Regions from separate parts of the Pseudomonas sp. 05N431 genome, predicted to be linked through region 2. Evidence: predicted binding sites of a transcription regulator. Region 2 holds the regulator's gene; each other region holds the start of a gene.
The links. Region 2 encodes sigma-54, which starts transcription at its own class of promoters, with help from an activator protein. Its sites were predicted from a motif close to ANTGGCATNNANNTTGCTNT; they were not measured.

Region 1 (10,083 bases), on a different contig from region 2:
CAGCAGGCGCACCATGCGCACCACACCGCCGCCACCCGGCAGCAGCCCCAACGTGACTTCCGGCAAACCGATCTGCACCGACGAATTGTCCAGCGCAATGCGGTGATGGCAGGCCAGACAGATTTCCCAACCGCCACCCAGCGCTGCGCCATTGATTGCCGCAACCACAGGCTTGCCGAGCGTTTCCAGGGTCCGAAGCTGGCCCTTGAGTGTCAGCACCATGTCGTAAAACGCTTTAGTTTGAGGCTTGCCGACCTTGATCAGCTCATTGAGATCGCCGCCGGCAAAGAAGGTTTTTTTCGCGGAGGTGATGATCACTCCGGCAATCGAATCCTTGTCGGCCACCAGCCGCGCTACGCAATCAGCCATCGCCTCGCGGTACACCGCGTTCATGGTATTGGCGCTCTGGCCCGGCATGTCGATGGTCAGGACGACGATCTGGTCCTGGGCTTTTTCATAACGAATGGCATCGGTCATGGCAATTTTCCTTGAAGTCGGAGGCTCAGAGGCGTTCGATGATGGTGGCAATGCCCATGCCGCCGCCGACACAGAGGGTCGCCAGGCCGTAGCGCAACTGCCGCACTTCCAGCTCATCGAGCAAGGTGCCGAGAATCGCGCAACCGGTGGCGCCCAGCGGGTGGCCCATGGCGATGGAGCCGCCGTTGACGTTGACCTTGGCCGGATCGATGGCCATGTCCTTGATGAACTTGAGCACCACCGAGGCGAACGCTTCGTTGACCTCGAACAGATCGATGTCTTCGACCCGCAGCCCGGCCCTGGCCAAGGCCTTGCGAGTGGCCGGCGCCGGACCGGTGAGCATGATGGTCGGATCGGTGCTGGTGACCGCCGTGGCGACGATCCGCGCCCGTGGCTGCAAACCCAGTGCCCGACCTTTGGCTTCGGAGCCGATCAACATCAGCGCCGCGCCGTCGACAATTCCCGAACTGTTGCCGGGCGTGTGGACGTGATTGATTCGCTCCACATGGCTGTAGACCCGCAACGCGGTAGCGTCGAAGCCCATTTGCCCGATCATCTCGAAGCTCGGCTTGAGCTTGCCCAAACCTTCCAGCGTCGACTCGACGCGAATGAACTCATCATGATCCAGCAGGACGATACCGTTCTGGTCCTGCACCGCCACCAGGGACTTTTTGAACGAGCCGTCCGCCCGTGCTCGCGCAGCCTTCTGTTGAGAGTGCAGCGCGTACGTATCGACGTCTTGACGGCTGAAGCCCTCGATCGTGGCGATCAGGTCGGCGCCCACGCCTTGCGGGGTGAAATGGCTGTGCAGGTTGGTCTGCGGATCCAGCGCCCACGCGCCTCCGTCGCTGCCCATCGGCACCCGCGACATGGACTCGACGCCGCCGACCACGACCAGGTCCTCAAAGCCGGAACGGACTTTCATCGCCCCAAGATTCACCGCTTCCAGCCCGGATGCGCAGAAGCGGTTGATTTGCACACCCGCGACGCTAACGTCCCAGTCGGCCACCAGCGCTGCGGTTTTGGCGATATCGGCGCCCTGATCGCCAATCGGCGTGACGCAACCGATCACGATGTCATCGACCTCGCGGGTGTCGAGTTGCGTCCGCTGTTGCAGAGCACCGAGCAAGCCCGCCAGCAGGTTCACCGGTTTGACGCTGTGCAAGGCGCCATCAGCCTTGCCACGGCCACGGGGCGTACGTAACGCGTCGAAAATCAAAGCTTGGGTCATGACGTCCTCGTACCGCTGGGCAGGTGAATAGTTGGTGAGTTCTCACCTTAGGCTCAGCAGCGGCGGATTCAATGACCGAAGCGCTCAACGGCCTTGACGGTCACGCTCAGACGAACGGTAGTGAGCTATCGGATTAATCGATGCAGGTCACCGAACTGTCTAGCAAAAGGCCGGTAAAGCAGCTGGCAGTATGCCTCATAGCTTTTTAGAAGCAGCTTGCTCTTACTTGATACGAAATGGATCTAAAGCACAGCCTGCGGGGCCCCTAAGGTAAACCTTACGAGGTTGTCGTCGGGTTTTGCCGAGGCGCTCGTGAGAAAGGAACTACAGCGCTTTGCCGTCATGGAGAAATGCAGGCAAGCATTCGACGCTCAGGAAATAACAAAAAAAGGCAAACAGCCATGTTCAAACATTCGAAAGTGCGTCAAGCCGGGCTCATTTTATTCGCCACTACGCTGTTACTGATTTTGCCGAACCTCACCAAAGTGATCGGATAATCAAGCGTGGTTGTTGACGACGCCTCACTAAAAAACTGACTCGCTCGCTATCCGGGTCGGCGTGCGTGTGCCAACCTTTACGGCATACCTTCGACAGGATGGCGATCACTTGAAAGCTCTACTTTTGCTTGGGGCCTTGCTGCTCAGCACGCCCTCGTATGCCGCACAGCTGGTGCTCGACCTGGGCACCGGCAGCCGAACCTGGAAAACCGAGGAGTTGCTCAAGCATCCTCAGGTCCAGACGATTCAGATCACCGACGATGTTTCCTACAAAAGGAACATGAGTTATCGCGCGGTGCCGCTGGCGGCATTGTTGACCGGCATCAAGGCTGACGACCACTTGCAAGCCGTGGCCCTGGACGGTTTCGCTGCCGAACTGGCTGCCGCGCCGTTGCTCAACACGGTGGGCGCACAGGCGTGGCTGGCCATTGAAGACCCGGCCAACCCTTGGCCAGCGCTGGCGGAAGGCAAACCCGGCGCCGGACCGTTTTATCTGGTGTGGACCAACCCTCAAGCCGGCCATATCAGCCCTGAGCAATGGCCATTCCAGGTCGCCAGCATCAAACGCCTGGCGGCGGTCGGCGTACGCTTCCCTGCCCTGCTTCCAGACCCGGCACTCGCCGCCAATGACCCGGTGAATCTGGGCTATGCGTTGTTCCAGAAAAACTGCCTGGCGTGCCACCGTCTGAACGGCGCGGGCGATGCGCAGTTTGGTCCGGATTTGAACATCCCCTTCAGCCCTACCGAATACTTTGGCGCTGAATTCCTCAAGCGCTATATCCGCGACCCGCAAAGCTTGCGCCAATGGCCACAGGCAAAAATGCCGGGGTTCTCGACACAGGTATTGTCGGATGAGGAACTGACGTTGCTGGTGGGGTATTTGAAGCATATGGCGGGGCGTAAGCAGCAGCCCTGATGGTTTGAGCGGTGCGGTGTTAGTAAGGGCCTCATCGCGAGCAAGCTCGCTCCCACATTGGATCTCCTGTGTACCGGAAATCCTGTGGGAGCGAGCTTGCTCGCGATGCGGTATCCCCAATATTACTGCTGTTGCACCGAGATCACCGGGGTTGGCGCGACGAACACTTTGGCGTGCATCTGATCCCCGCCACCGCCACGGCGCATGCCACGTACCGGGCAGGCATCGAGATAGTCGAGGCCCACCGCCAGTTTCAGATGACGCTCCGGCCTGGCCAGTTCATTGGTGACATCGAAGCTGTACCACGCGTCGTCGAGCCAGGCTTCAGCCCAGGCGTGACTGGCCAGGTGTTCGCTGTTTTCGCTGTACAGATAACCCGACACATACCGCGCTGGAATCCCCAGGCTACGCGTGCAGGCAAGAAACGCGTGGGCGTGATCCTGGCAGACCCCGGCGCGCCCGGCGAACGCTTGAGCCGCGCTGGTGTCGACTTCGGTGGAGCCCGGCGTGTAGGTCATGTGCTGGTTGAGGCCATGCATCAAGTCGATCAACGCTGTGCGATCACGCCGTTGGCGACATTGCTTCTCGGCGAATGCACGTAACGCTTCATCCACCTCGGTCAGTCGAGTGAAACGCAAGAACGGCAGCGCCGACTGACTCTCATGCTCAGCCTCACGCAACTCATCGATGTCCACCTGCCCCCGCGCGCCGATGATGATCGCCTCATGGGGCTCGTCCATCGTCAGCACATGCAGGATGTTGCCAAACGGATCGAGTTGCGCGCGCACTGGCCGTGGCAAGTCGAGCTGCCAGCTCAGTACGTGCTGACGCTCGCTGTCGTGAGGCGTCAGTCGCAAATACTGGATGCTTGCCCGCACCTGATCTTCATAGCGATAGGTGGTCTCGTGGCTAATGGAAAGTCTCATGCAGCCTCCAGATAAGAACTGTGTATGGCGTTGCCCAACTGGCGCACCAGCGGGATGAACTCGATCAGCCAGGCGTGCAGGCCTTCGGCGAGAATTTCGTTGATGCCGGTGTAACGCAGCCGCGCATCCATTTCTGCCGCCAGACGTTGCGCGGGGCGGCCATTGACTCCCGGCAGACTGGCGAGGATCTGGTCGATTTCTTCAGTGCAGGCACGCAGCGAGCGCGGTACGTCGGCACGCAGCAGCAACAGCTCGGCGACGTGCCTCGCGCCAGGCGCGTCGCGGTAAATTTCGGTGTACGCCTCAAACGACGACAAGGCCCGCAGCAGTGCACTCCACTGGTAATACGCGTGGGCCGTACCGTCGCTGACCGCCTCGGCCTGATCGCCGGCCATTTCGTAGCGGGCATCGAGCAGGCGCAGCGTGTTGTCGGCCCTTTCGATGAAGGTCCCCAGGCGAATGAAGCGGAAGGCATCGTTACGCATGATGGTGCCGTAGCACGCGCCCCGGAACAGGTGGGAACGTTCTTTGATCCACTCGCAGAAACGGCTCATGCCATAGCGACTGAGGCCCTGTTCGGCGATACCGCGAATCTCCAGCCAGGTCGCGTTGATGTTTTCCCACATGTCGGCGGTGATCCGCCCACGTACTGCGTGAGCACTGGCCCGCGCGGCACCGAGACAACTGTAGATGCTGGCCGGGTTCGCTGCATCCAGGGCGAAAAAGTGCAGCAAGCGCTCGGCGTGCAATTGACCGTGGCGCTCCAGGTAATCGTCCAGCGTGCCGGTGATCAGCAAGGGCATCGCCAATTCGTGCAGACCATCGCCGCGCCCATCCTGCGGCATCAATGACAGCGAATAACTGATGTCGAGCATCCGTGCGAGGTTTTCCGCCCGCTCCAGGTAACGCGACATCCAGTACAAATCCGAGGCAGTTCTACTTAACATGGCAGGCTTCCTTCAATCCTCGACCACCCACGTGTCCTTGGTTCCGCCACCCTGGGACGAATTGACCACCAGGGATCCTTCGCGCAGGGCTACACGGGTAAGGCCACCGGGTACGACCCGGGTTTCGCGGCCAGACAGGACAAACGGGCGCAAGTCGATATGCCGTGGGGCGATGCCGTTTTCGACAAACGTCGGGCAGGTCGACAGGGACAACGTCGGTTGTGCGATGTACGCGTGGGGCTTGGCCTTGATGCGTGCACGGAACGATTCGATCTCCTCTGCCGTGGCAGCGGGTCCGACCAGCATTCCGTAACCACCGGAACCCTGGGTTTCCTTGACCACCAGCTCAGACAGGTTCGCCAGCACGTGAGAAAGCTCTGACGGGTTGCGACACTGCCAGGTCGGCACGTTTTTCAGGATCGGCTCTTCGTCCAGGTAGAAACGAATCATGTCGGTCACGAACGGATAAACCGACTTGTCGTCCGCGACACCGGTGCCGATGGCATTCGCCAGCACCACATTGCCGGAGCGATAGGACGACAGCAGTCCTGGAACGCCGAGCATTGAATCCGGGTTGAACGCCAATGGATCGAGGAAAGCATCGTCGAGGCGACGGTAGATCACGTCGACGGCTTTCGGCCCGTCGGTGGTGCGCATGAACACTTTGTCGTCACGTACGAACAGGTCCGCGCCTTCCACCAGCTCCACGCCCATCTCCCGCGCCAGAAACGCGTGCTCGAAGAACGCACTGTTGAAGCGCCCGGGAGTCAGTACCACGACACTCGGATTGTCCAGCGGGCTGGAGCTTTTCAGCGTGTCGAGCAACAGGTTCGGGTAATGATCGATGGGCGCGATGCGCTGGGCGGCGAACAACTCGGGGAAGAGCCGCATCATCATCTTGCGGTCTTCGAGCATGTAGCTGACGCCGCTGGGCGTACGCAAATTGTCTTCGAGCACGTAGTACGTGCCGTCGCCATCGCGCACCAGATCGACGCCAGAGATGTGCGAATAGATATCGCGATGCAGATCCAGCCCTTGCATGGCCAGCTGGTATTGCTCGTTGGCCAGCACTTGTTCGGCCGGGATGATGCCGGCCTTGATGATGCGCTGCTCGTGATACAGGTCGGCGAGGAACATGTTCAATGCCTTGACTCGCTGAATACAGCCGCGCTCGACGATCCGCCATTCACTGGCGGGGATGCTGCGGGGAATGGTGTCGAAGGGAATCAGGCGCTCTGTCCCCTGCTCATCGCCATAGAGCGTGAAGGTTATCCCGGCACGATGAAATAACAGATCGGCCTCGCGTCGCCGTTGTGCCAAAAGCTCGTCAGGCGTTTCAGCCAGCCAACGGGCGAACTCCCGATAGTGCGGGCGGACCTGGCCGCCAGCGTCGTACATTTCATCAAAATAGGTGCGGATCATGCCGTACTCCTTGTCACCCGGACACCTGGACTTCGCAAGGCCCGTGCCAGCGGCATAAACGCTTTACTATCAATCGGTTGGCTAATCACCGAAGACACGCCGCACCAATCCTGTGCGGCAAATGCCCCAACCTGTTCGCCCCCCGCTTCATTGCGAAGCAATGCTCATGGTCATTACCCGCATAGCCAGAGTTGATTTCACGGCCTGTGTGCGGTTGCGATCCTTTGATTTCTCAATGTCCGAAAACGAAAACGGCCAACCCTGAGGTCAGCCGTTGCTGAGTGTTGTCGCTGTTCATAGTGTTATGCGAGTAGCCCTCGTACCTCCTGCTTGACGCCCCATCCTTCGATAATCCCACCCAAAGGCTCGACCACCGCCTCAAAGTCCTGCTCGAAGTCGCCGATGCCGCCGTAAGTGGCGTACATCACCTTGCTCAACTCCAGATGCCAGGCACCGTCATCACGCACGCTGACCTGCGCATTCAAGGATTCACCGCGAAAATGCCCTGCCGCCCTGCGTGCCCGCTCCTCATCCGGAAAAATGGCGTAGAACTCGATGGGATGGAACCGTGAAAAGTCAAAGCCGCCTTCTTTCATGCGGCGCAACACACTGCTGCTGATGTCTTCTTGATAGGCTGTGCTCATGAAACGTCCTCCTCAAACTGATGGATAGACTTTCCGTACTCCCTGCGCCCGCAACCGAATGGTAAGGGCGATACGGCAATCAGATTGCCGCCGGGAAACAAGCATGTAGCTGACAAGACCAGACCTTAGCGATCCATTCGCTGATCTCGTTTGCAGAGTAGCCCCAACTCAGAGCTGCTGCCAAGGCCTGTTTGCGAGTCGCATCAAGTGGTTATGCAAGTGGAGTGATACTGAGAATTTCAATGCTGTTCTGATCTTTCAGGCTTTTGACGGTCGGATCATCGGTTCGACCCTCCAGATCATTGAGATCGAGCTCGGCCGGGACAGGGAGGAGTTTTGAGCGAATCAATTGCGCGGCCCGCTCCATCGTGGGTTTTTGTTCGCAATCGAATTGCTCCACGGTCTGCACACCGTGATCATCAACGAAGGTGACTTCCCACTTTTGCATCGGTGCCTCCTTGGTAAAACCCACAGATGGGCTTACAACATCTCGACCCCGAATACCGGAAAATCGTTCCTCCTGAATCCATCGGTTTGATATTAAAAAGGCCGCCGGTTGGCAGCCTTATTTGCAAAGAGCACGGAATTACTTCTCGGCGCGTGCTTTCAGGGCTTTCAAGGTATTGAAGGGCGCGTCGACCACAAACTTGTTGGCCAGCCAAGACGGCACGCTACCACCCGGCTCGGTGTGAACCTGATAGGTCACTTCGACCTGATCTGCACCTTTTGGAACAAACTTCCAGAAACCCTGGACCTGGGTGACACGAACAAAGCCTTTTTCTTCAGGAAGGTAGGTCGGTACACCTTCAAGCTTACGCGTCAGGCTGCCATCGGCGCCTTCGACAGTGGTCACGTGCAACACCGAGTCACGCGCCGTCACTGGCCACGGGGTGCTGAACTGAGTGTAGGTCCAGCTTTGATCGCCTTCGTGCTTGAGCAACTTCTGCACCTTGCACTCATGAATCCAGGCACATGCGCCGGGCACATCTTCCTGAAGCGCGCGCAACTTGGCCACGGAGGTCTTCATTACGGTCACACCGCGATAGGCCTTGTACTGGGACCCGGCGACTTCACTCAGGGAAACCTTGATACCGTCCTCATCCTTGGCAGTTTTCCAGTCTTCAGCCTGGGCTGTCGTGGCCAGCAAAACGGTCAAACCACACAACACAGCGATACGATGCAGCGAACCCATAGTCTTATTCCTTATTGTTGAAGTTCCGTTCGTTGAACACACTACGCCGCGGTCATTTGCTCCCACCAACCGATCAACTTGATGGCTTCTTCCCGACTGTTGCCGCACACCTCGACATCCGCCTGAAACGCGCTACAGACCGCCGGCCGTTCAGGCTTGCCGAAAATACTGCACAGATTATCGTCAGACAGTTGCACACAACGTTCTCCCGCCGCCTTGCCGTTTGGCATGCCAGGGATGGGTGTGCTGATGGAAGGGGCAATGCAACAGGCGCCACAGCCTTCACGGCAGTTCATGACGACACGCTCCTGGCGACGGGTAATGTGTTGAATAACGTGGACTAGAGTACCCGCTAAAACAGCCGTTTGAAATTGGCCGGACAGAGGTTTTTCGCTCAAACACGCGTGACTGACCAGTCTCCGACAAAGCGTCAGGTGCGCGGGTCACAGATCAATACGCAATTTTACTGTTTGAACTGGAATTCCAGCGCCGCACCTTCGACTTCCCGGTGCTCTTCTTTGCGCATTTGCAACTGCATTTCGTTGCTGAGCAGGCGACCGTTGAGCTGGAACGGGCTGTCATCCCTGGTTTTTTCACCAAACATGGGCGGAAGTAACGGAGCATGTTTGACCAGCGGAACGGTGCCAACAGGTTGCAACTGCTTGACCATGTCCGACGGCAGGCTCAAATCCAGTGTGGCCGGAGGCAAATACGTGGTTCTGACCACTTCGCTCGCGGATTTTGATTTTGAAGCAATCGGTGGGCGTTTTTTTGATGGCGTCAGCTTCTTTGCCACTTTGGTCTTTTTGACGGGCGTTTGGTTCTTCGTCGGCGCAACGGGCTTCACTTTTGCCTCAGACATACTGACGCCCCCCTTATCCAGAGCGGTCGCAGCCATAGCGCTGCCTGGCATGAAAACGCTCAAGAGGCACGCCAACATCAAACCAGCAGGGAAAATCGCTTTCATGAACACTACAGCGCTAACGGCAGAGGGCCATATGCTCGCTTGTTGTAAGGTCCCTGACAAGCTCGCATAACAATCCAGCCCCCCGATGTGCGTCAAAAGCCGCTTGCCGTCTCCTGACAAAGCTGAGTGGCCAGCATCCCGAGTGTCATCAGCGCCCGCTCGGCTTCACGATTCCACGGCGTGCCGCAGTTCAAGCGAATGCAGTGATTGAATTGCTCGGTGTTACTGAAAATCAACCCCGGCGCAATACTGATGCCCTGCTGCAACGCACGTACATGCAGTTCCTGCGTATTGACCCGCCCCGGCAGGCTGACCCACAGAATGAAGCCGCCTGTGGGCCGGGTTATCTGCGTTCCCTCAGGAAAGTACTGCTGCACCGCCAACTGGAAAGCGCTGAGATTCTTGCGGTACTCCTGGCGGATGTAGCGCAAATGGCGATCATAGCCGCCGTTCTCCAGATAGGCCGCAATCCCCATCTGCGTCACGCTGCACGCCGAATGGGTGCTGAAGGTCTGCAGGCGCTGGATTTCCTGCTGGTATTTGCCGGCAATCATCCAGCCGATGCGCACACCGGGTGACAGGGTCTTGGAAAAACTTGAGCAGTAGATGACCCGATCCAGTCGGTCATAGGCTTTCAGCGATTTGGTGCGGCCTTGCTCGAACATCAACTCGCCGTAAATATCGTCTTCGACAATCTGGATATCGAAGTCCGAAGCCAGGCGCAGCAGTTGTTTTTGCCGCTCTTCCGGCATGGTGCCGCCCAGCGGGTTGCTCAGGCGCGTGGTCAGCACCAACGCCTTGATCGACCACTGGTTGGCCGCCAGCTGCAAGGCTTCCAGGCTCATGCCTGTCGCCGGGTCACTG
Region 2 (10,083 bases):
CAGGTGGATCTTGGTGCCTTTGCCAGCCGCGAGCATCATCATGGCCATGATGCTTTTGCCGTCGACCATGGATTGCGGTGTGCGTCCGGCTCTGATCTGGCAGGGAAACTGACCCGCAACGCCCACGAATTTGGCGGAAGCACGGGCATGCAGACCCAGTTTGTTGATGATTTCAATTTCCAGAGCAGGCATCGCGGTGTGAATCCTTTAGCTAAGGTCGCGGTGGCGAACCTGGACGTTCTTCAGGGATTGTTGCAGGACCTGGCCCAGGCGTTCGGTCAGGTAGACGGAGCGGTGATGCCCGCCGGTGCAGCCAATGGCGATGGTGACGTAAGCGCGGTTGCTGGCGGCAAAGCGCGGCAGCCATTTGAGCAGGTAAGTGGAGATGTCCTGGAACATCTCTTCGACATCCGGCTGAGCCGCCAGATACTCGGCAACCGGCTGGTCCAGCCCGGACTGAGCGCGCAGTTCCGGCTTCCAGTACGGGTTCGGCAAGCAACGTACGTCGAACACCAGATCGGCATCCACCGGCATGCCCCGCTTGAAACCGAAGGATTCCACCAGAAACGCAGTGCCCGGCTCTGGCTGGTTCAAGAGGCGCAACTTGATGGTATCGCGCAGCTGATACAGGTTCAGATTGGTGGTATTGACCTTGAGGTCTGCCAGGTCGGCAATCGGCCCCAGCAGATTGGTCTCGTCTTCGATGGCTTCGGCCAGCGAGCGGTTGGCGTTGCTCAGCGGGTGACGGCGACGGGTTTCCGAGAAACGCTTGAGCAAGGTTTCTTCGTCGGCGTCCAGGTACAGCACATCGCATTGAATGTGCCGGCTGCGCACTTCTTCCAGGAGTTCCGGGAAACGTGACAGGTGGCTCGGCAGGTTGCGCGCATCGATGGAAACCGCAACCAGCGGTTGCGCCAGTTCGGTGTGAATCAGTGCACGCTCGGCCAGTTCCGGTAACAGGCCGGCCGGGAGGTTGTCGATGCAGTAGTAGCCGTTGTCCTCCAGTACATCGAGGGCAGTGCTTTTACCTGAGCCAGAGCGGCCGCTGACGATGATCAAGCGCATGATTAGTGACCGTTCTGCTCGTCGAGGACAACCTGATACAAGGCTTCATTACTTTTTGCGCTGCGCAGGCGATCGCGGACTTCTTTACGATCGAGCATGCTGGCGATCTGGCGGAGCAGTTCCAGGTGCGCATCGGTAGCGGCTTGCGGGACCAGCAAAACGAACAGCAGGTCGACCGGAGCACCGTCGATGGCGTCGAAATCTATTGGGGCGTCCAGGTGCATCAAGGCACTGATGGGCGACTCGCAACCTTTGAGGCGGCAGTGGGGGATGGCGATGCCGTTGCCAAAACCGGTGGAACCGAGTTTTTCACGGGCGACCAGACTCTCGAAGACATCCTGCATGGCCAGACCCGGCACTTCTCGGGCGATCAGGTTGGCAATTTGTTCGAGGGCTTTCTTCTTACTGCCGCCCGGCACGTTCACCAAAGAACGGCCGGGGGTCAGGATGTTTTCAAGTCGGATCATGGGTTGGGAGTGTTAACGACCGGTCGCGCCCTGGAGGAGGCTCTGGGTCTTTTCCTTATGCTTTTTGAGTTGTTTATCCAGCTTGTCGGTCAGGGCGTCGATCGCGGCATACATGTCGTTATGCTCAGCGTTGGCGACCACTTCTCCACCGGGGATATGCAGCGTGGCTTCGATTTTCTGCAGCAGCTTCTCGACGGTCAACGTGACCTGCACATTGGTGATCTTGTCGAAATGCCTTTCTAATCGGTCGAGCTTTTCGCCGATGTAGATGCGCAGGGGTTCGGTCACTTCCAGTTGGTGTCCACTGATGTTGACTTGCATACAGCTTCTCCTTCGTTGCCAGTGCATAAGGCGGCAGGCTGGCTTGCCTGCCACTAGAGCGTGTCCGAAAAGCTTTCGAACACACCCTGGAACGCTATGGCGTAGCCCGTCACATCAACCGCTTGCGTTCGCTCGAAGGCGCGATCCCCAGGGACTCGCGGTACTTGGCGACGGTGCGGCGGGCCACCTGAATGCCTTGTGCCTCCAGTAAACCAGCGATCTTGCTGTCACTCAACGGCTTTTTCTGATTTTCCGCAGCAACCAGTTTTTTGATGATTGCGCGAATCGCTGTGGATGAGCATTCACCGCCTTCGGAGGTGCTGACATGGCTGGAGAAAAAATATTTCAGTTCATAAATACCGCGTGGGGTATGCATGAATTTTTGCGTGGTCACCCGTGAAATCGTCGACTCGTGCATGCCGACCGCTTCGGCGATGTCATGCAGGACCAACGGCTTCATGGCCTCATCGCCGTACTCAAGGAAGCCGCGCTGGTGCTCGACGATCTGGGTGGCGACTTTCATCAGGGTTTCGTTACGGCTTTGCAGGCTCTTGATGAACCAGCGCGCTTCCTGCAACTGATTGCGCATGAAGGTGTTGTCGGCGCTGGTGTCGGCGCGACGGACGAAGCCGGCGTACTGCGGGTTGACGCGCAGACGCGGAACCGACTCCTGGTTCAGCTCTACCAGCCAGCGCTCGTTGTCTTTGCGCACGATGACGTCAGGTACCACGTATTCGGCTTCGCTGGACTCGATCTGCGAGCCCGGACGCGGGTTGAGGCTCTGCACCAGTTCGATGACCTGGCGCAGCTCATCTTCCTTGAGCTTCATGCGGCGCATCAGCTGGCTGTAGTCGCGGCTGCCCAGCAGGTCGATGAAATCGATGACGAGGCGCTTGGCCTCGGCCAGCCAAGGGGTCTTGGCGGACAATTGCCGCAATTGCAGCAACAGGCATTCGCTAAGGTTGCGTGCGCCGATACCGGCCGGCTCGAATTGCTGGATGCGATGCAGGACGGCTTCGATTTCGTCGAGCTCGATGTCCAGTTCCGGATCGAAGGCTTCGAGGATTTCCTCGAGGGTTTCGTCCAGATAGCCCTGATTGTTGATGCAGTCGATCAGGGTCACCGCGATCAGCCGATCGGTGTCGGACATCGGCGCCAGGTTCAATTGCCAGAGCAGATGGCTCTGCAGGCTTTCGCCGGCGGACGTGCGAGTGGTGAAATCCCATTCGTCGTCATCGTTGCTCGGCAGGCTGCTGGCGCTGGTCTGGTAAACGTCTTCCCAGGCGGTGTCGACCGGCAGTTCGTTAGGGATGCGCTCGTTCCAGTCGCCTTCCTCGAGGTTATCGACCGTCGGCGCGGTTTCCTGGTAGGAGGGTTCCTGGATGTCGGTGTTGGGTTTCTGCTCGATGTTGTCCGCCATCGGATCGGCGTTATCGAAGTCGTCGCCTTCTTCCTGGCGTTCGAGCATTGGATTGGACTCCAGTGCCTCCTGGATTTCCTGTTGCAGGTCCAGGGTCGACAATTGGAGCAGGCGGATGGCCTGTTGCAGCTGCGGTGTCATCGTCAGCTGCTGGCCCATTCTCAAGACTAGCGATGGTTTCATGGCAGGGGCTTAACACCTTATTCGCCGGCGCACATGCGCCATCCACTACAGGGCGCCGGAGCGCCAAACATAAGCAAATTATATGCCTGAAACTGAAGTGTTTGCCTAGAGCGCTGTAACAATAAATACGTATAGTTTTATTGGGGCAAGCGCTCCGGCGACTGACCAGACACCTCAGTGCTTACAGGCGGAACTCATGGCCCAGATACACTTCCTTGACCAGGTCGTTGGCCAGGATGGTTTCGGCGTCGCCTTCGGCGATCAGTTGCCCGTCGTTGACGATGTAGGCGGTTTCGCAGATGTCCAGAGTTTCACGAACGTTGTGGTCCGTGATCAGCACGCCGATACCCTTGGCCTTGAGGTGATGAATGATCTGCTTGATGTCACCCACCGAAATCGGGTCCACGCCGGCGAAAGGTTCGTCGAGCAGGATGAATTTCGGTGCCGTGGCCAGGGCGCGAGCGATTTCCACACGGCGACGTTCGCCACCGGAAAGGCTCATGCCGAGGTTGTCGCGGATGTGGTTGATGTGGAATTCCTGCAGCAGGCTTTCCAGCTCTTTGCGACGACCGGCCTTGTCGAGTTCCTTGCGGGTCTCGAGGATGGCCATGATGTTGTCGGCAACCGAGAGTTTGCGGAAGATCGACGCTTCTTGTGGCAGATAGCCGATCCCTGCCCGTGCACGACCATGCATTGGCTGGTGGCTGACGTCGAGGTCGTCGATCAGTACGCGACCCTGATCGGCCTGGACCAGGCCCACGATCATGTAGAAGCAGGTCGTTTTGCCGGCACCGTTCGGGCCTAGCAGGCCGACGATCTGGCCGCTGTCGATCGACAGGCTGACGTCACGCACGACCTGGCGGCTCTTGTAGCTCTTGGCCAGATGCTGGGCTTTCAGAGTTGCCATTACTGGGCCTTCTGCTCGTCGGTTTTCTTTTTCGGCTGGATAACCATATCGACCCGTGGGCGTGGAGCGGTCACCGATGAACCGGTAGCGCGGCCTGCGTTAGCAACCTGCTTGACGGTGTCGTAGACGATTTTCTCGCCTTCGGTAGTGTTGCCTTCGTTGATCACCTTGGCGCGGTCAATCAGTACGATGCGGTTTTGCGCAGCATGGTACTGGATAGTCACCCCATAGCCCTGGACGGGTTTCGTGTCGGTCGGCTTTTGCAGCTGCTCGAAATACGCCAGGTTGCCCACCGAGGTCACGACATCGATGTCGCCGGCCTTGGTGCGGGTGATGGTCACGGTGTTGCCTTTGATGATCATCGAGCCCTGGGTAATGATCACGTCACCTTTGTAGGTGGCCACGCCATTCTTGTCGTCCAGCTGAGCATCGTCAGCCTGAATGCGAATGGGTTGCTGGCTATCGTTCGGCAGAGCCCAGGCGCTCACGCTTCCCAGTGCTGCGCCCAGACTGAGCAAAATAGGGAGAGTTTTAACGAGCCTCATACTGTCCTCTTACGTTCGATAGCAGGTGTATCCTGCTTTCTTTCAAATACGCTTTCATTCCGTTACCCGTCGATACACCACCAGCGCCGTCGATTCTAACGGCTTGCTCGGTCTGCGCATATTGCTGTTGCGGGAATACAGTCATACGACTACTGGTAATCAGCATCGGGCGGTTCTGTTCGTCGGTGCGTGCGATACGTACCGAATCGATCAATTCAACTTCAGTGCCGCCTGAATTGACTTCGCCACGTTCGCTCTGGACGTGCCAGGGGTACACGGTGCCCCGATACATGTTCAGGTCGGGATTGGTCAGCAGGGTGATGTCGGTCGCTTTGACATGCTCGACCTTGTCGGACGTCAAGTCGTACTGCAATTTGCCATCGGGCAGGTACTGCACGCTGTGGGCGTTGATGGCGTAGTAGTCGATCTGATTCTCGTCGACGTGCGCTACCGGCTTGTCGAGAAAGCGTTCCGGGCTGATATTCCAGTAGCCAACGGCCGCGAGCAACGCGGCAATGACCCCGAAAAACAGTATGTTGCGAATCTTCTTGCTCAGCATAAGTGGCTCATAGGTACGCGGCATTAGCCGCTTCAAGGTTGCCCTGGGCGCGCAGGATCAGTTCACAGAACTCGCGAGCGGCACCTTCGCCGCCACGGGCCTGAGTGACGCCGTGAGCGTTTTCGCGGACGAAGCTGGCGGCATTGGCCACTGCCATGCCCAGGCCAACGCGGCGAATCACCGGCAGATCCGGCAGGTCGTCACCCAGATAGGCAACCTGTTCATAGCTTAGGCCCAGTTGTGCCAGAAGCTCGTCGAGCACCACCAGTTTGTCCTCGCGGCCCTGATACAGGTGAGGAATGCCAAGGTTTTTGGCGCGTCGCTCGACCACCGGGGTCTTGCGTCCGCTGATGATGGCGGTCGTCACGCCGGAGGCCATCAGCATCTTGATGCCCTGGCCGTCGAGGGTGTTGAAGGTCTTGAATTCGCTGCCGTCTTCGAGAAAGTACAGGCGACCGTCGGTCAGCACGCCATCGACGTCGAAAACCGCAAGCTTGATGTTTTTGCCGCGTTGCAGCAGGTCCGCGCTCATTACATTACTCCTGCACGCAGCAAATCGTGCATGTTCAAGGCGCCCACCGGACGGTCCTCGCTGTCGACCACCACCAGTGCGTTGATTTTGTGGTCTTCCATGATTTTCAGGGCTTCGGCAGCAAGCATTTCGGCGCGGGCAGTCTTGCCATGAGGGGTCATGACGTCGTCGATGATGGCTTGATGGATGTCGATGGTCCGGTCCAGCGTGCGGCGCAGGTCGCCGTCCGTGAAAATGCCGGCGAGTTTGCCGTCAGCTTCCAGTACCACGGTCATGCCCAGGCCCTTGCGGGTCATTTCCATCAGCGCGTCTTTGAGCGGCGTGCCACGCACGACTTGCGGCAATTCCTGGCCCGCGTGCATGACATTTTCGACTTTCAGCAACAACCGGCGACCCAGAGCGCCGCCGGGGTGTGAAAACGCGAAGTCTTCGGCAGTGAAGCCGCGGGCTTCGAGCAAGGCAACGGCCAGTGCATCACCCATTACCAGTGCCGCCGTGGTGGAGGAGGTCGGTGCCAGGTTCAGCGGGCAGGCTTCGTGCTCGACATGAACATTGAGGTTCACTTCGGCAGCCTTGGCCAGCGGCGAATCAGGATTGCCGGTCAGGCTGATCAGCTTGATGCCCAGACGCTTGATCAGTGGCAGCAGCGTGACGATTTCGTTGGTGGAACCGGAGTTCGACAGCGCGAGGATGATGTCATCGCGAGTGATCATGCCCATGTCGCCGTGACTGGCTTCGGCCGGGTGCACGAAAAAGGCCGTGGTGCCGGTGCTGGCGAGGGTGGCGGCAATCTTGTTGCCGATGTGCCCGGATTTGCCCATGCCGACCACGACTACGCGGCCTTTGCTGGCCAGAATCATCTCGCAAGCGCGTACGAAATCTGCGTCGATGTGGGGCAGCAAGCCTTCTACGGCTTCAAGCTCGAGGCGGATGGTGCGTTGTGCTGATTGAATCAGGTCGCTGGATTGGCTCATGTCAGAAATCGTATAGCCTGATGAAAAGGCGGCGATTATAGCGGTAATGAGCAAATCCCTCACGTTAGTTCGTCGTGCTTTATTCAGGCGACCCCCGCAAACGCTGAAACTTGGGTCTTTTTGCCTGTCTTGATGCTGAACGCTGCGGGCTTCGGCCTTGGGCGCATTGTATTAGCAGTGATATAGTTCGTCGCCAGTTCGGCCTGCCCAGGATGTTGTGTGCTCTCGGCAGGGAGCCCGGCGTCCGAGTGAGAGGCTTGCATCGCAAGGAGTTTAGATGAGTGCCGATAACGCCTACGCGGTCGAGCTGAAGGGTGTGTCCTTCAAGCGCGGCGCGCGCAGCATTTTCAATAATGTCGATATTCGCATTCCGCGCGGCAAGGTTACCGGCATCATGGGACCTTCCGGTTGCGGAAAAACCACGCTGCTGCGCCTGATGGGCGCGCAGTTGCGCCCTTCAGGTGGCGAAGTGTGGGTCAACGGGCAAAATTTGCCCACGCTGTCTCGTAGCGACCTGTTCGATGCGCGCAAGCATATGGGCGTGCTGTTTCAGAGCGGCGCGCTGTTCACGGACCTCGATGTTTTCGAAAACATCGCCTTTCCGTTGCGTGTTCATACCCAGCTTCCGGATGAAATGATCCGTGACATCGTCTTGCTCAAATTGCAGGCGGTAGGGTTACGTGGTGCCATCGACCTGATGCCCGATGAGTTGTCCGGCGGCATGAAGCGCCGTGTCGCGCTGGCACGGGCCATTGCCCTCGATCCGCAAATTCTGATGTACGACGAACCTTTTGTGGGGCAGGACCCAATCGCCATGGGCGTTCTGGTGCGCCTGATCCGCCTGCTTAACGACGCCTTGGGCATCACCAGTATCGTGGTCTCCCATGATCTGGCCGAAACCGCGAGTATTGCCGACTACCTGTACGTCGTAGGTGATGGGCAGGTGTTGGGGCAGGGGACTCCCGATGAACTGATGAACTCCGATAATCCGCGGATTCACCAATTCATGAAGGGTGATCCAGACGGGCCGGTACCGTTCCACTTTCCAGCGACGGATTACCGCGCAGATCTTCTGGGGAAGCGCTGATGCGCAAGATTTCACTAATAGAGAGAGTTCGTCGATTCGGCCAGGCCGGCATCGACAGCGTCGCGGTGCTCGGCCGTTCATCACTGTTCCTGTTTCACGCCCTGCTGGGGCGTGGTGGTGTCAGTGGCGCATTTGGCTTGCTGGTCAAACAGTTGCACTCGGTCGGCGTGATGTCCCTGGTGATCATCGTGGTCTCCGGGATATTCATCGGGATGGTGCTGGCGCTGCAAGGCTTCAACATTTTGTCCAGCTACGGTTCGGAGCAAGCGGTTGGGCAGATGGTTGCGCTGACACTGTTGCGTGAACTGGGGCCGGTGGTGACCGCGTTGCTGTTCGCCGGGCGTGCCGGTTCTGCATTGACCGCCGAGATCGGCAACATGAAGTCCACCGAGCAGTTATCCAGTCTGGAAATGATTGGCGTCGACCCGCTCAAGTACATCATTGCCCCTCGTCTGTGGGCCGGCTTCATCTCCCTTCCGGTGCTGGCGATGATTTTCAGCGTGGTCGGGATCTGGGGCGGTTCCTGGGTGGCCGTCGACTGGTTGGGTGTGTATGAAGGTTCCTACTGGTCGAACATGCAAAACAGCGTGACGTTCGACGGCGACGTGTTCAATGGCATCATTAAAAGCATTGTATTTGCCTTCGTCGTGACCTGGATCGCCGTATTCCAAGGCTACGACTGTGAACCCACTTCCGAAGGGATCAGTCGTGCCACCACCAAAACCGTGGTGTACGCCTCATTGGCCATCCTCGGCCTGGACTTTATTTTGACTGCCTTGATGTTTGGAGATTTCTGATGCAAAACCGCACCCTGGAAATCGGTGTCGGCCTTTTCTTGCTGGCTGGCATCCTGGCTTTAGTGTTGCTTGCCCTGCGGGTCAGTGGACTGTCCCCTGTTTCGAGCACCGACAGCTATAAACTTTATGCGTATTTCGACAATATCGCCGGTTTGACGGTCAGATCAAAAGTGACCATGGCCGGTGTGACCATCGGCAAGGTCACGGCAATCGATCTGGATCGCGACAGCTTCACCGGACGAGTGACCATGCAGCTGGAAAAGCGCGTAGATAATCTGCCGACTGACTCCACTGCATCTATCCTCACGGCAGGCCTGTTGGGTGAGAAATACATCGGTATCAGCGTGGGTGGGGAACAGTCTCTACTCAAGGATGGCGGGACCATCCATGACACGCAGTCGTCGCTGGTGCTCGAAGACCTGATCGGTAAATTCCTGCTCAATACCGTTAGCAAAGACGCCAAATAAGGAGTTTTTTCATGATCTCAACCTTGCGACGTGGCCTGTTGGTATTACTGGCGGTCTTGCCCTTCATGGGTAACGCCGTGGCTGCGCAGTCCGCGCACGATATCGTGCAGGACACCACCAATCGGTTGCTCGCCGACCTGACGGCGAATAAAGCGAAGTACAAGCAGGATCCGAAAGGCTTTTACGATTCCTTGAACAGCATCGTCGGGCCCGTGGTGGATGCCGAGGGCATTTCCAAGAGCATCATGACGGTCAAATACTCGAAAAAAGCCACGCCTGCGCAAATGAAGACCTTTGAAGATAACTTCAAGCGCGGGCTCTTCCAGTTCTATGGCAATGCCTTGCTCGAGTACAACAATCAGGGCATTACCGTCGACCCTGCCAAGGATGAGTCGGGAGACCGTACAAGCGTTGGCATGACAGTCAAAGGCAGCAATGGCGCGATCTATCCTGTGTCTTACACACTCGAAAAGATCAATGGCGAGTGGAAGCTGCGTAACGTGATCATCAACGGCATCAACATTGGCAAGCTGTTCCGTGATCAGTTCAGCGACGCGATGCAGCGCAATGGCAATAACCTGGACGCGACCATCAATGGTTGGGCCGGTGAAGTCGCCAAAGCCAAGGAAAAGACCGAAGCAGAAACGACTCAGAAGAAGCCCGCCCAATGAGTGAGTCGGCTGTCAGCATGGGCGAGGCCGGTGAGCTGAAGCTCAGCGGCGTACTCGATTACCGTACCGGGCCGGCGTTGCGCAAGCA
Region 3 (10,083 bases), on a different contig from region 2:
CATTGCCGCCTGCAAAGGCACGAAAAGCTCGAAGCTGTTGACGATCAAACCCAGCCACAGCAATGGCAATACCAGCACATCCGGCAGTAATTGGTGGTCGGCGTCGATCAGACACATCGCCAGCAACCCCCAACTCAAGACCAGCACCCACGCCGCCTGCCAGCCGAAACCGAAGTGCCAGGCGACGAATGCCGAGAGCACGCCGCAGGCCAGTTCGGTCAAGGGGTAGCGGGCGCTGATTGGCGCTTTGCAATTTGAGCAGCGGCCGCGCAGTGCCAGGTAACTGAGCAGCGGAATGTTTTCCCAAGCGCGGATTCGATGAGCGCAATGCGGGCAGTGTGAATGCGGCAGCATCAGGTTGTAGGTCGGACCCGGTGCTTCGGGCGGTAAACCCAGTACATCCAGGGCTTGTTGCCGCCAGTCGCCCTCAAGCATTTTCGGCAGGCGCCAGACCACCACATTGAGAAAACTGCCGATCACCAGCCCGAGCACCAGCGCAGTGACAACAAACGCCAGCGGGTAACCGGCCATAAATTCACTCAAGGGCATGTTCAAATCGCCGAGCCGAGTTGGAAAATGGGCAGGTACATGGCAACCACCAGCCCGCCGACAATGACGCCGAGCACGACCATAATGAACGGTTCCAACAGGCTGGTCAGGCTGTCGACCATATTGTCGACTTCAGCTTCATAGTAGGTCGCAACCTTGTCGAGCATGTCATCCAGTGCGCCGGATTCTTCGCCAATGGCCGCCATTTGAACTGCCATGTTGGGAAAAACCCCGCTGGTGCGCATCGAGAAGTTCAACTGCATGCCTGTGGAGACATCTTGCCTGATGCGCAAGACCGCCCGTTTGAACACGATATTGCCAGTGGCGCCCGCCACCGAATCCAGCGCTTCGACCAAAGGTACGCCCGCGGCGAAGGTGGTCGACAATGTGCGGGCATAACGGGCCACCGCCGATTTGTAGAGCAGTGTGCCGACGATCGGCATTTTCAGCAGATGAGTGTCCAGCCAGTCACGAAAACGTTGTGAACGTTTAAACGCATGACGAAAGCCCAGAAGCCCGACGATCAGACCGCCCAGCAACAGCCACCACCATGCCTGCATGAACTCGGACAAGCCGATCACCATCACGGTGAAAGCCGGGAGTTCTGCGCCAAATCCGGAAAACACCGACTGAAACTGCGGGACCACTTTGACCAGCAGAATGCCGGTGACGATGATCGCGACAAAGACCACGGCCAGCGGATAGGTCATGGCTTTTTTGATCTTGGCCTTGAGGCTTTCGCTTTTTTCCTTGTAGGTCGCAACCCGCTCCAACAGCGTGTCGAGGGCGCCGGCCTGCTCGCCCGCGTCGACCAGGTTGCAGTAGAGTTCATCGAAGTACTGCGGTTTTTTACGCAGCGCGGCGGCGAAACTGTTGCCGGCGGCGACTTCCTGTTTCACCTCTTCCACCAGCTTGCGCATGTTCAGGTTATCGAAGCCTTCGCTGATGATGTCAAACGACTGTAGCAAGGGCACGCCGGCTTTCATCATGGTCGCCATTTGCCGGGTGAAGAGGGCAATGTCCAGCGCCGTGATACGTTTGCCGGAACCGAACAGCGAGGTGTTTTTTTTCCGCACTTTGCTCGGGTTGATGCCTTGTTTGCGTAGCTGCGCCTTGATCAAGGCCGGGTTATGACCGCTGAGCTCGCCGGCTATTTTGCTGCCTTTCTTGTCGGTGCCTTCCCAGGCGTACAGATTGACCTTGATTGCTTTGACCGCCATGACTCAATCCTTGGTGACCCGGTTGATTTCTTCAAGGCTGGTGACGCCCTGCATGGCCTTGAGCAGGCCCGAGGTGCGCAGGTCGTTGAAGCCGTCCTTGCGCATCTGCGTATCGATTTCCAGAGAGTTGCCTTCAGCCATGATCAGCCGTTGCAGCTCAGGGGTGTTTTTCACCACTTCATAAATACCGACTCGTCCTTTGTAACCGTTGTTGCAGTGATCGCAACCGACGGGTTCGTAGATCGTGAAGGAGCCGATGCGTTCCCGTGGGAAACCTTCCTTGATCAGTGTTTCGTCGGGAATCGAGAGGGGTTTTTTGCAGTGGCTGCACAGCTTGCGAGCCAGGCGCTGGGCAATGATCAAGTGCACGGCGGTGGCGATGTTGAACCCCGGGATGCCCATGTTGTGCAGGCGGGTCAGGGTTTCAGCCGCGCTGTTGGTGTGCAGGGTGGAAAGCACCAGGTGCCCGGTTTGCGCAGCCTTGATCGCAATTTCGGCGGTTTCCAGGTCGCGGATCTCGCCGACCATGATCACGTCCGGGTCCTGGCGCAGAAATGAGCGTAGCGCCTGAGCGAAATCCAGGCCCTGCCTGGGATTGACGTTGACCTGGTTGATGCCTTCCATGTTGATCTCCACCGGGTCTTCGGCGGTAGAGATATTGATGTCGACGGTATTGAGGATATTCAGCCCGGTGTACAGCGACACGGTTTTCCCCGAGCCGGTCGGTCCGGTGACCAGAATCAGCCCCTGAGGTTGCTTGAGCGCCGCCATGTACAGGTCTTTCTGGGCGGGCTCGTAACCCAGCGCATCGATACCCATCTGTGCGCTGGAGGGGTCGAGAATCCGGATCACGATTTTTTCGCCCCACAACGTTGGCAGGGTGTTGACCCGAAAATCGATGGATTTGCTTTTCGACAGGCGCATCTTGAGCCGCCCATCCTGGGGTTTTCGGCGCTCCGAAATGTCCAGGCTGGCCATCACTTTCAGGCGTGCGGCGATGCGGTTGGCCAGTTGAATCGGCGGTCTGGCGACTTCGCGCAGCATGCCGTCGGTCCGTACCCGCACCCGATAGGTTTTTTCGTAGGGTTCGAAATGCAGGTCCGAGGAGCCGCCCTTGATTGCGTCCAGCAGCATCTTGTTGACGAAGCGCACCACCGGGGCATCGTCGGAGTCCTGGCCGGTGACAGCGTCCTGGCGCTGGTCGTCGACGGCTTCGATGTCCAGACCGTCGAGATCGACATCGGCCATGTCTTCCAGGCCCGTGCTGTGGCTGTCGAAGAATTTGTCGATGGCGTCGCTGAGCTTGTCGTCTTCGACCAGGATCGCTTCGGTGGTGAGGCCGGTGCTGAACTGGATGTCGTTGATCGCCTGTTGATTGCTCGGGTCGGAAATGCCCACGAACAGTTTATTGCCGCGCCGCCAGAGCGGCAGGGCGTGGTGCTGGCGAATCAGCTTTTCGCTGACCAGGTCTTTGGGCTGGGAGTCTTTGTCGAGACAGTTGAGGTCGAGGAAGGCGACGCCGAAATGCTCTGAGGCAATTTCCGCAACCTGGCGACTGCTCACCAGTTTGTTCTGTACCAGATAGCTGACCAGGGAAATGCGATTGCGGTGGGCTTGCTGATCCGCCTGATGCGCGCTTTGGTCAGTGAGCAGTTCGGCCAGCACCAATTGCTTGGCCAGGCCGCTGAGGTTGATGTCATTCATTCGAATACCAGCCACGGACAGTTCAGACTTATAGCCTAGTCAACGGATGGAACCCCACCAGCACTCTTGAGGTGACAAAAAATGTCAGATAGTGCGGTTCCTCGGGGTAGGTGCCGGACATTTACCGATCTGACACCCTGTAAACAGGGGGCGCTGGTTTTGGCACGTGCTGTGCTGTGACTGGTTCAGGACATGAGATTTCGCCTCATGCAAGGAGCCTGTTCATATGAATAATCAAAAAGGTTTTACCCTCATCGAGCTGCTGATCGTGGTGGCGATCATCGGCATTCTGGCGACGTTCGCGTTGCCGATGTATTCCAAGTATCAGGCGCGGGCCAAGCTCACCGCCGGACTGGCCGAGATTTCGGCGATGAAGGTTCCGTATGAGGATGTGATCAATCAAGGGACTGCGCCGACCACGGCGAACGTGGGGCCTGGCGGCGCTGCGGCGACCAGCAATTGCACTCTGGTGGTGACAGGCACTGCAGCCACAGGGGCCGGCACCATTGTGTGCACGCTGGTGAATGCGCCAGCGCCTGTGTTGAGTAAAACCATCACTCTGACTCGTGATGCTACAAACGGCTGGTCCTGCGCGACCACTGCCTTGCAGGACTACGCGCCGAAGGGTTGCACTGGCGCCTGATCTCGCATCAATCAATGCCTCGCCTCTACGGACGCGAGGCATTTTTTTTCACTGTTCGATGGGCCCGCGGTCAATCGATAAAACCCGCAACTTGCATGTCGACAATGCCCGGGTCATGCATTTTGCATGATTCCAGGGGTTTGATTTTTTTGTAATTTATTGATTTGTATAGACTTATTTGGTTGCGGGAAGTTGGCACAGGCTTCGCACTATCTCTGTTAACCCTGCTGAGAAGGCATGCAGCAGACTTTCTGGAAGAACAGGAGTTACTCGTATGAAGACGTTCGCTATCGCTGCCGCCGCTGCAACCGTTCTGACCCTGACCATGGCCAACGCTGCATTTGCGCAGACCACTCAAACCACACAGTCGCCGATGGTGGTGGCTGCCGGTGAAATGACCAAGGCCGAGGAAGCGACTTCCGATACCTGGATCACCACTAAAGTGAAAAGCGATCTGGTCACCGAGAAGGGGATTCCTGGCACCGACATCAAAGTCGAAACCAACAAAGGCGTAGTTTCTCTATCGTCGAAAGTAGCCGTGACCAAGTCTCAGAAAGATATGGCCGTCGCTATCACCAAGAAAATCAAAGGCGTCAAAGCCGTATCGGCTGATGGCCTGATGACCCAGTAAGAACCAGGGTTTCCTGAGCCGGGAGAAGGGAATCTTGAGAGCGCTGTAGAACCCATGTGGGAGCGAGCTTGCTCGCGATGGCAACTCTCCATTCAACCTCTATGTTGAATGTTGGTCAGCTATCGCGAGCAAGCTCGCTCCCACATTGGCACATTGGCACATTGGCACATGGGATAGTCGTAACTTCAGCTACCGCGTTTGCTGGTGATCCGTACGAGGCGGTTGCCTTCAAAGCGCAGGTATTGGTACATGCCGCTGTTCGGACCGTAGGTCCATTCCTCAACCGGGACTTCTTCCCGGCGATTGGCGCTGCGTTTGTAGCCCAGCGCATCACGCGCAACCGGCTCGCCACATTTGTGCAGTACTTCACCTGTGCGATCGCCGAGGCTGATCAACTGACTGCCGCAGCGCAAGGTATCGGTCTGGGCCTGCACCTGGCTGGCGAAGAACGCCAGTGCCAGGCTGATCAGCAATCGGCTATTCATGCTTACTCCGCGTCCAGGTGCATGGGCGTGACGACTCGGCCATCGCTTTCGGGCTCGCCCAGGTTAGCGTCAACGAAATACACCCGGTCATCGGCCAGCTGGGCTTTGTCGACCAGGTAGTCCTTGATGGTGCTGGCGCGATCCTGACCCAGTTGGCGTAGCAGCGCAGTGTCTGAAGACCAGAACTTGATCACGCCTTCGCGCAGTTTGGCGGTGCGTTCCTCTTTGCCCAATTGCGTCCATTCGGCCGGTGGCTGGGTTTTCAGGCGCGTGCGGTAGATGGCTTCCAGCAACGGACCTTTTTCTTTCTCCGGGACTTCCAGCAACGAGGCTTGCGCAGGGACTTTGTCGCCGCGACGCTGGAGCATTTTGTAGTAGTTGTACTGGTATTCACGTTCCAGCCGCTGTTCGGCAATCAAGGGACCATCGCTTTTCTCGGCGGCGGTGCCTTCGATTTCCAGGCGCAGGGCCGGACGTTCCTTGAGCGCTTTGGCCAGGGTATCGAGCGCCGACTCGGCGTTCTTGCCCAGCTCGCTTGAGCCGGGTGCGAACGACACGCTGCCCAGGTCCTCGGCCCCACTGCCGTTGACCAGCCCGCCAATGAGCTTGAAGGGCGCCTCGGCCGCGCGCACGATCAGGTTGCGCAGGGTTTGCCAGATGATCGGCATGATGCTGAATTGCGGGTTGTTCAGATCGCCTGTTATCGGCAGATCAATAGAGATTTTGCCATCGCTGTCCTTGAGCAAGGCGATGGCCAGCTTCAGCGGCAGGCTCACGGCGTCCGGGCTGTCGACTTTTTCGCCCAATTGCAGTTGCTCCACCACCACCTTGTTTTCGGCTTTCAACTGGCCTTTGACGATCTGGTAGTGCAGGTCGAGATTGAGCCGGCCTTTGCGAATCCGATAGCCGGCGAATTTGCCGGAGTAGGGAGTCAGAGTGGTCAGTTCAACGCGTTTGAAACTGGTGGCGATATCCAGCGCGGTCATCGGGTCGAACGGGGTGACACTGCCCTTGATAGTCACCGGGGCGTAGCGGTCGACTTTGCCTTTGATGTCGACGGCGGCGGGTTTGACCTGGCGGCTGTCGATAGTGCCGATCTGGCCGTTGAGCTGTTGAACCGCGGTGGCGAAGTTTGGTGTCAGGCTGAAGTCGGCGAAGTTCGCCGAACCGTCGTTGATCGCAATCGCGCCGATGTGGATACCCAGTGGCTTGTCTTTGCTTGCAGCAGGTTTCGCGGCGGCGGTTTTACTGCCGTTGTCGGGCGATTGCGGGATCAGCAGGTCATTGATGTTGGTGGTGCGGTCATCGTTGATCATGAAGCGCACATACGGCTGTTGCAGGTTGATCTTGTCGATCGACAGGCTGTCGCCGTGTTGGTAATTCAGGCCTTCGACCACCACTTGCTGCCACTTGAGGAAGTCGCGGGTTTTCAGGGTGTCGAGGGTGTGCAGTTGATCGACCTGAGCGCGGCCGGTGACGCTGAACGCCAATGGGTCGGTGCTTTTCAGGTCAACCGCCAGGTCACTGCCGAGCATCCCGGAGCGCAACTCCAGACGAATGAACGGATTGATATAGGACTGGGCGACGCGCAGGTCGATGTCTTTGGTCTGGACCTTGAGCTTGGCGCTGATCGGCGCAAGGTTGACCTCGCCGTCCGCAAGAATCTTGCCCTGCTTGCCCAGGCCGGTATCGACTTTGAGGGAGAACGGCGAGCCATTGAGGCTATCGAAATTCTTCACGTCGACGTTTAGCGGGCCGAGCTCCAGTGCCACCGCCGGTTGGGCCTGACGGTCGGCCAAGTGCACTTGATAGTTGCGCAGCTCGACATCCTTGAGCAGCACTTGCCAAGGCTTGCTCGGCACTGCTGGATCGGGTTTTGGTTGCGGTGAGTCGGCCGCCGCCGGGGCCTTGGTTGACTCGGGTTTTGTGGCCGGTTTGGCCGGTTGGCTGGCGAAGAGTTTCTGCCAGTCGAGCTGGCCATCGGCTTCACGGGCGGCCCAGGTTTCGAGCTTCTGGCTGCGGATCTTGCCGACGATCACTTGTTGCTTGACCAGATCGACCGTGGTCTCGCTGACGTCCAGACGTTCGAGGCGCACCAGCGGCCGGCCATCCGGGGCCTTGATGGCGAACGGAGCAACGCTGACCGAGGCGTTGTTCAGCAGCAGTTCGGTTCCCTGCGTCAGGTTGAACTTGTAATCGGTGCTCAGGTTCAGCGTTCCGTCTTCGAGCACCAGCGGCAATGCGTCACGCACGTAAGGCCACCAGGATTTCATTTTGCCGTCGGTGACTTTCAGTGTGCCTTCGGAGCTGATGGGCACCAGGCTGATGTGGCCGGTCCAGTCGATCCGGCCACCCGCCGGGCCAGCTGCGACGAGGGTCATGGCGGCGTTGTCGTCGGGCAGGGTACTGAGGTTGTTCAACTCCAGATTGAGCGTGTCGTACAGGAATTCGATCGGCTCGCTCGGGCGCAGGTCCTGGAAGTGCACATTACCACCGGCCAGATTGATGTGGTCGATGCGCAGTGGGAAGGGTTTGGCGTTCGGGTCAGTGGGCGTCGGCTCACTGGCTGGCAACTTGAACAATTGCGTGAGGTTCAGGCTGCCGTCCTTGTTGAACAGAATCTCGGTTTTCGGCTTGTCCAGCTGTACATCAATCAGGTGCAGTGCGCGGGTCCAGAGGCTATCGATCTGCAGGTTGGCGTACAGGCGCTCGAAGGCGATCTGTTCCTTACCCGGCTCGCCGATGTTCAGGCCCCACACGGTCAGTTCAAGACTGAAAGGATTGAGTTCGATCCGTTGAATGTGCGCAGGCACCGCCGCGTAGTTGGCCAATTGTTGATTGGCGATCCGCAAGGCGATGCCCGGTAAAATCAGAAACCCCAACAAGCTGTAAAGGGCGACGGCAATCAACAAGGCGCCGATGGCGCGAATCAATCCTTTGGGCATGTTCGGCTTCAACTATCGGAATCGGGAGTGCCTTGGAGTATGGCATGCGATTCTGGTTCCGAAGCAATCACCTTGAACAGCAATTGTCTGGTTTTTTCGAGAGAGCTCAGAGTTGCAGGATCAGGGTTTTCAGCGGCGGCTGCTGATCCATCGACGGAAAGTCGCTGCCGGGTGTCAGCACTTTCCAGTCACGCACCGGGCGCCCGGCTTTTTCTGCACAGCGCAGCACCTGCTCACGCCAGTCATTCATGCTGACTTTTGCCAGGTTGTTACAGCAGATCAGCACGCCGTCCTCGGCGGTGGTCAACAGCGCCGGCTTGAGCAGGCTCTGATAGTCGCGCAACAGATCGACGGTGCCGAATGCACTCTTGGCCCAGGCTGGCGGATCAAGCAGGACCAGGTCGTATTGACGCTGTTCCAGGCGCGGGTAACTGGGCAGTTTCTGCCCGCGGCGCTGACTGATCGGCAGGCCGGCGAGTTGGCGGATGGCCGGGAAGTAATCGGACTGTACGAACTGCATGGTCGGCAGTTGCGGGTTGAGCTGGCCGTTCTCGCGGCCGACGGCCAGGTTGCCCTCGGCGAAATCCAGATTGCACACCTCGCGTGCCCCACCAGCCGCGGCGCAAAGGCCGACGCCGCAGGTGTAGGCGAACAGGTTCAGCACGCTTTTGCCGGCGCTGTGGTCCTTGACCCAGCCGCGGGCGTTGCGCAGGTCGAGAAACAGCAGCGGGTCCTGCCCGGCGTGGCGAGCACGGACCCGGTAGTTCAGGCCCCATTCGTGGCCGACCATGTCGGCAAGTGCGGCCTCATCGGCGCGGTAGACCGTGTCTTCGCGATCGATGCGCGAGTTACCCCGCGAGCGGTCGTTATAGACCAGCAGGGTGTCCAGGCCGAGATGCTGGTTGATGATCGCGTGCAGCGCGAGCAAGTCATCGCGTTCCAGCGACTGGTGAAAGCTCTGGACCAGCAGTTGCGGGCCGTAACGGTCGACAGTCAGGCCGCCGGCACCTTCCTGGCTGCCATGAAACAGCCGATAGCAGTCGGTGCCTTGCGAGTGCAGAGTAGCGAGCAAGTCTTGGCGATGATCGAGGGCGGCGCACAGCGCCTGATTCAAGGAAGACATGGACGCGCCTTGCTGGGGAATTTGGCGCGAGAGTTTAACAGCTTGGCGCGGGACCGAGGTGCTGCCATCGCGAGCAAGCTCGCTCCCACAGGAGATCTTTGTTGGTTCTATATTTTGCGTACAACACAATCCAGTGTGGGAGCGAGCTTGCTCGCGATGCTCTTAAGCTCTTTTTCAGCCTGGCAGGCCCATCCGCCGCTTGGCCCGCTGCACCGAACCATTGCGCACCGCCCAGCGCAGCATCGGTGCACTGCGATTGACGCTGGCGCGAATCAGTTTGCGTTGCAGCGGATTCTGGTGGACACCGAGCATGTCACTGGCCCAGTCGGGCAGCAGGTCGATGCCCGCTTGCATCATCAGCCCACCAAAGGGCCTGGCCAGACGGCTGGGTGACGGTGCAGCGAGGAGCAACCGCAGCACTTCGCGGCTGCGTTCATCGCACAGCAGTTGTGGGCGAACTCGCTCAAGGTACTCGCTGATTTCCCGCCGTGAGCGCGGAACATCGCGGGCGCCCAGTCGCTTGGCGACCAAGGCGATCTCGCTGTAGTAGCGATCCTGATCGGTGGGTGAAAGATCCGGATTGCGGTAGCGCAAATGCGCAGCGAGGAAGTTGCTGACCTCGGCCACATGGACCCAGGTCAGCAGCTCCGGATCGCTGGCGGCGTAAGGGCGCCCATCGGGTGCGGTACCGACCACTTGCAGGTGAATGGTGCGCACTTTCTCGATCAGCCACTCGGCGTCCTGACGCGAACCGAAGGTGGTGCCGGAGATGAACTGCCCGGT

Region 1: AC1DIG_RS17510 (circularly permuted type 2 ATP-grasp protein) is a predicted target of sigma-54. The motif match lies at 6,448-6,467, and genes of this name have one in related genera.
Region 3: AC1DIG_RS24845 (pilin) is a predicted target of sigma-54. The motif match lies at 3,632-3,651, and genes of this name have one in related genera.

Annotation. Positions count from the first base shown of each region.
Region 1 is NZ_JBFTMN010000009.1:218,482-228,564, forward strand. It holds gene AC1DIG_RS17485 (3-hydroxyacyl-CoA dehydrogenase NAD-binding domain-containing protein) at 1-477, opposite strand, end outside; gene AC1DIG_RS17490 (acetyl-CoA C-acetyltransferase) at 503-1,708, opposite strand; gene AC1DIG_RS17495 (c-type cytochrome) at 2,315-3,121, shown strand; gene AC1DIG_RS17500 (transglutaminase family protein) at 3,244-4,047, opposite strand; gene AC1DIG_RS17505 (alpha-E domain-containing protein) at 4,044-4,994, opposite strand; gene AC1DIG_RS17510 (circularly permuted type 2 ATP-grasp protein) at 5,007-6,416, opposite strand; gene AC1DIG_RS17515 (ribonuclease E inhibitor RraB) at 6,719-7,060, opposite strand; gene AC1DIG_RS17520 (hypothetical protein) at 7,272-7,508, opposite strand; gene AC1DIG_RS17525 (START domain-containing protein) at 7,647-8,252, opposite strand; gene AC1DIG_RS17530 (YkgJ family cysteine cluster protein) at 8,294-8,548, opposite strand; gene AC1DIG_RS17535 (translation initiation factor 2) at 8,716-9,219, opposite strand; gene AC1DIG_RS17540 (aminotransferase-like domain-containing protein) at 9,312-10,083, opposite strand, start outside.
Region 2 is NZ_JBFTMN010000006.1:122,717-132,799, reverse strand. It holds gene AC1DIG_RS13255 (HPr family phosphocarrier protein) at 1-192, opposite strand, end outside; gene rapZ (RNase adapter RapZ) at 208-1,065, opposite strand; gene ptsN (PTS IIA-like nitrogen regulatory protein PtsN) at 1,068-1,532, opposite strand; gene hpf (ribosome hibernation-promoting factor, HPF/YfiA family) at 1,545-1,853, opposite strand; gene AC1DIG_RS13235 (RNA polymerase factor sigma-54) at 1,963-3,456, opposite strand; gene lptB (LPS export ABC transporter ATP-binding protein) at 3,638-4,363, opposite strand; gene lptA (lipopolysaccharide transport periplasmic protein LptA) at 4,363-4,908, opposite strand; gene lptC (LPS export ABC transporter periplasmic protein LptC) at 4,895-5,467, opposite strand; gene AC1DIG_RS13215 (KdsC family phosphatase) at 5,475-5,999, opposite strand; gene AC1DIG_RS13210 (KpsF/GutQ family sugar-phosphate isomerase) at 5,999-6,973, opposite strand; gene AC1DIG_RS13205 (ATP-binding cassette domain-containing protein) at 7,251-8,060, shown strand; gene mlaE (lipid asymmetry maintenance ABC transporter permease subunit MlaE) at 8,060-8,857, shown strand; gene mlaD (outer membrane lipid asymmetry maintenance protein MlaD) at 8,857-9,324, shown strand; gene AC1DIG_RS13190 (MlaC/ttg2D family ABC transporter substrate-binding protein) at 9,336-9,995, shown strand; gene AC1DIG_RS13185 (STAS domain-containing protein) at 9,992-10,083, shown strand, end outside.
Region 3 is NZ_JBFTMN010000019.1:35,423-45,505, reverse strand. It holds gene AC1DIG_RS24860 (prepilin peptidase) at 1-549, opposite strand, end outside; gene AC1DIG_RS24855 (type II secretion system F family protein) at 552-1,769, opposite strand; gene pilB (type IV-A pilus assembly ATPase PilB) at 1,773-3,473, opposite strand; gene AC1DIG_RS24845 (pilin) at 3,700-4,116, shown strand; gene AC1DIG_RS24840 (BON domain-containing protein) at 4,391-4,747, shown strand; gene AC1DIG_RS24835 (DUF2845 domain-containing protein) at 4,933-5,232, opposite strand; gene AC1DIG_RS24830 (DUF748 domain-containing protein) at 5,235-8,177, opposite strand; gene AC1DIG_RS24825 (class I SAM-dependent rRNA methyltransferase) at 8,284-9,300, opposite strand; gene AC1DIG_RS24820 (oxygenase MpaB family protein) at 9,475-10,083, opposite strand, start outside.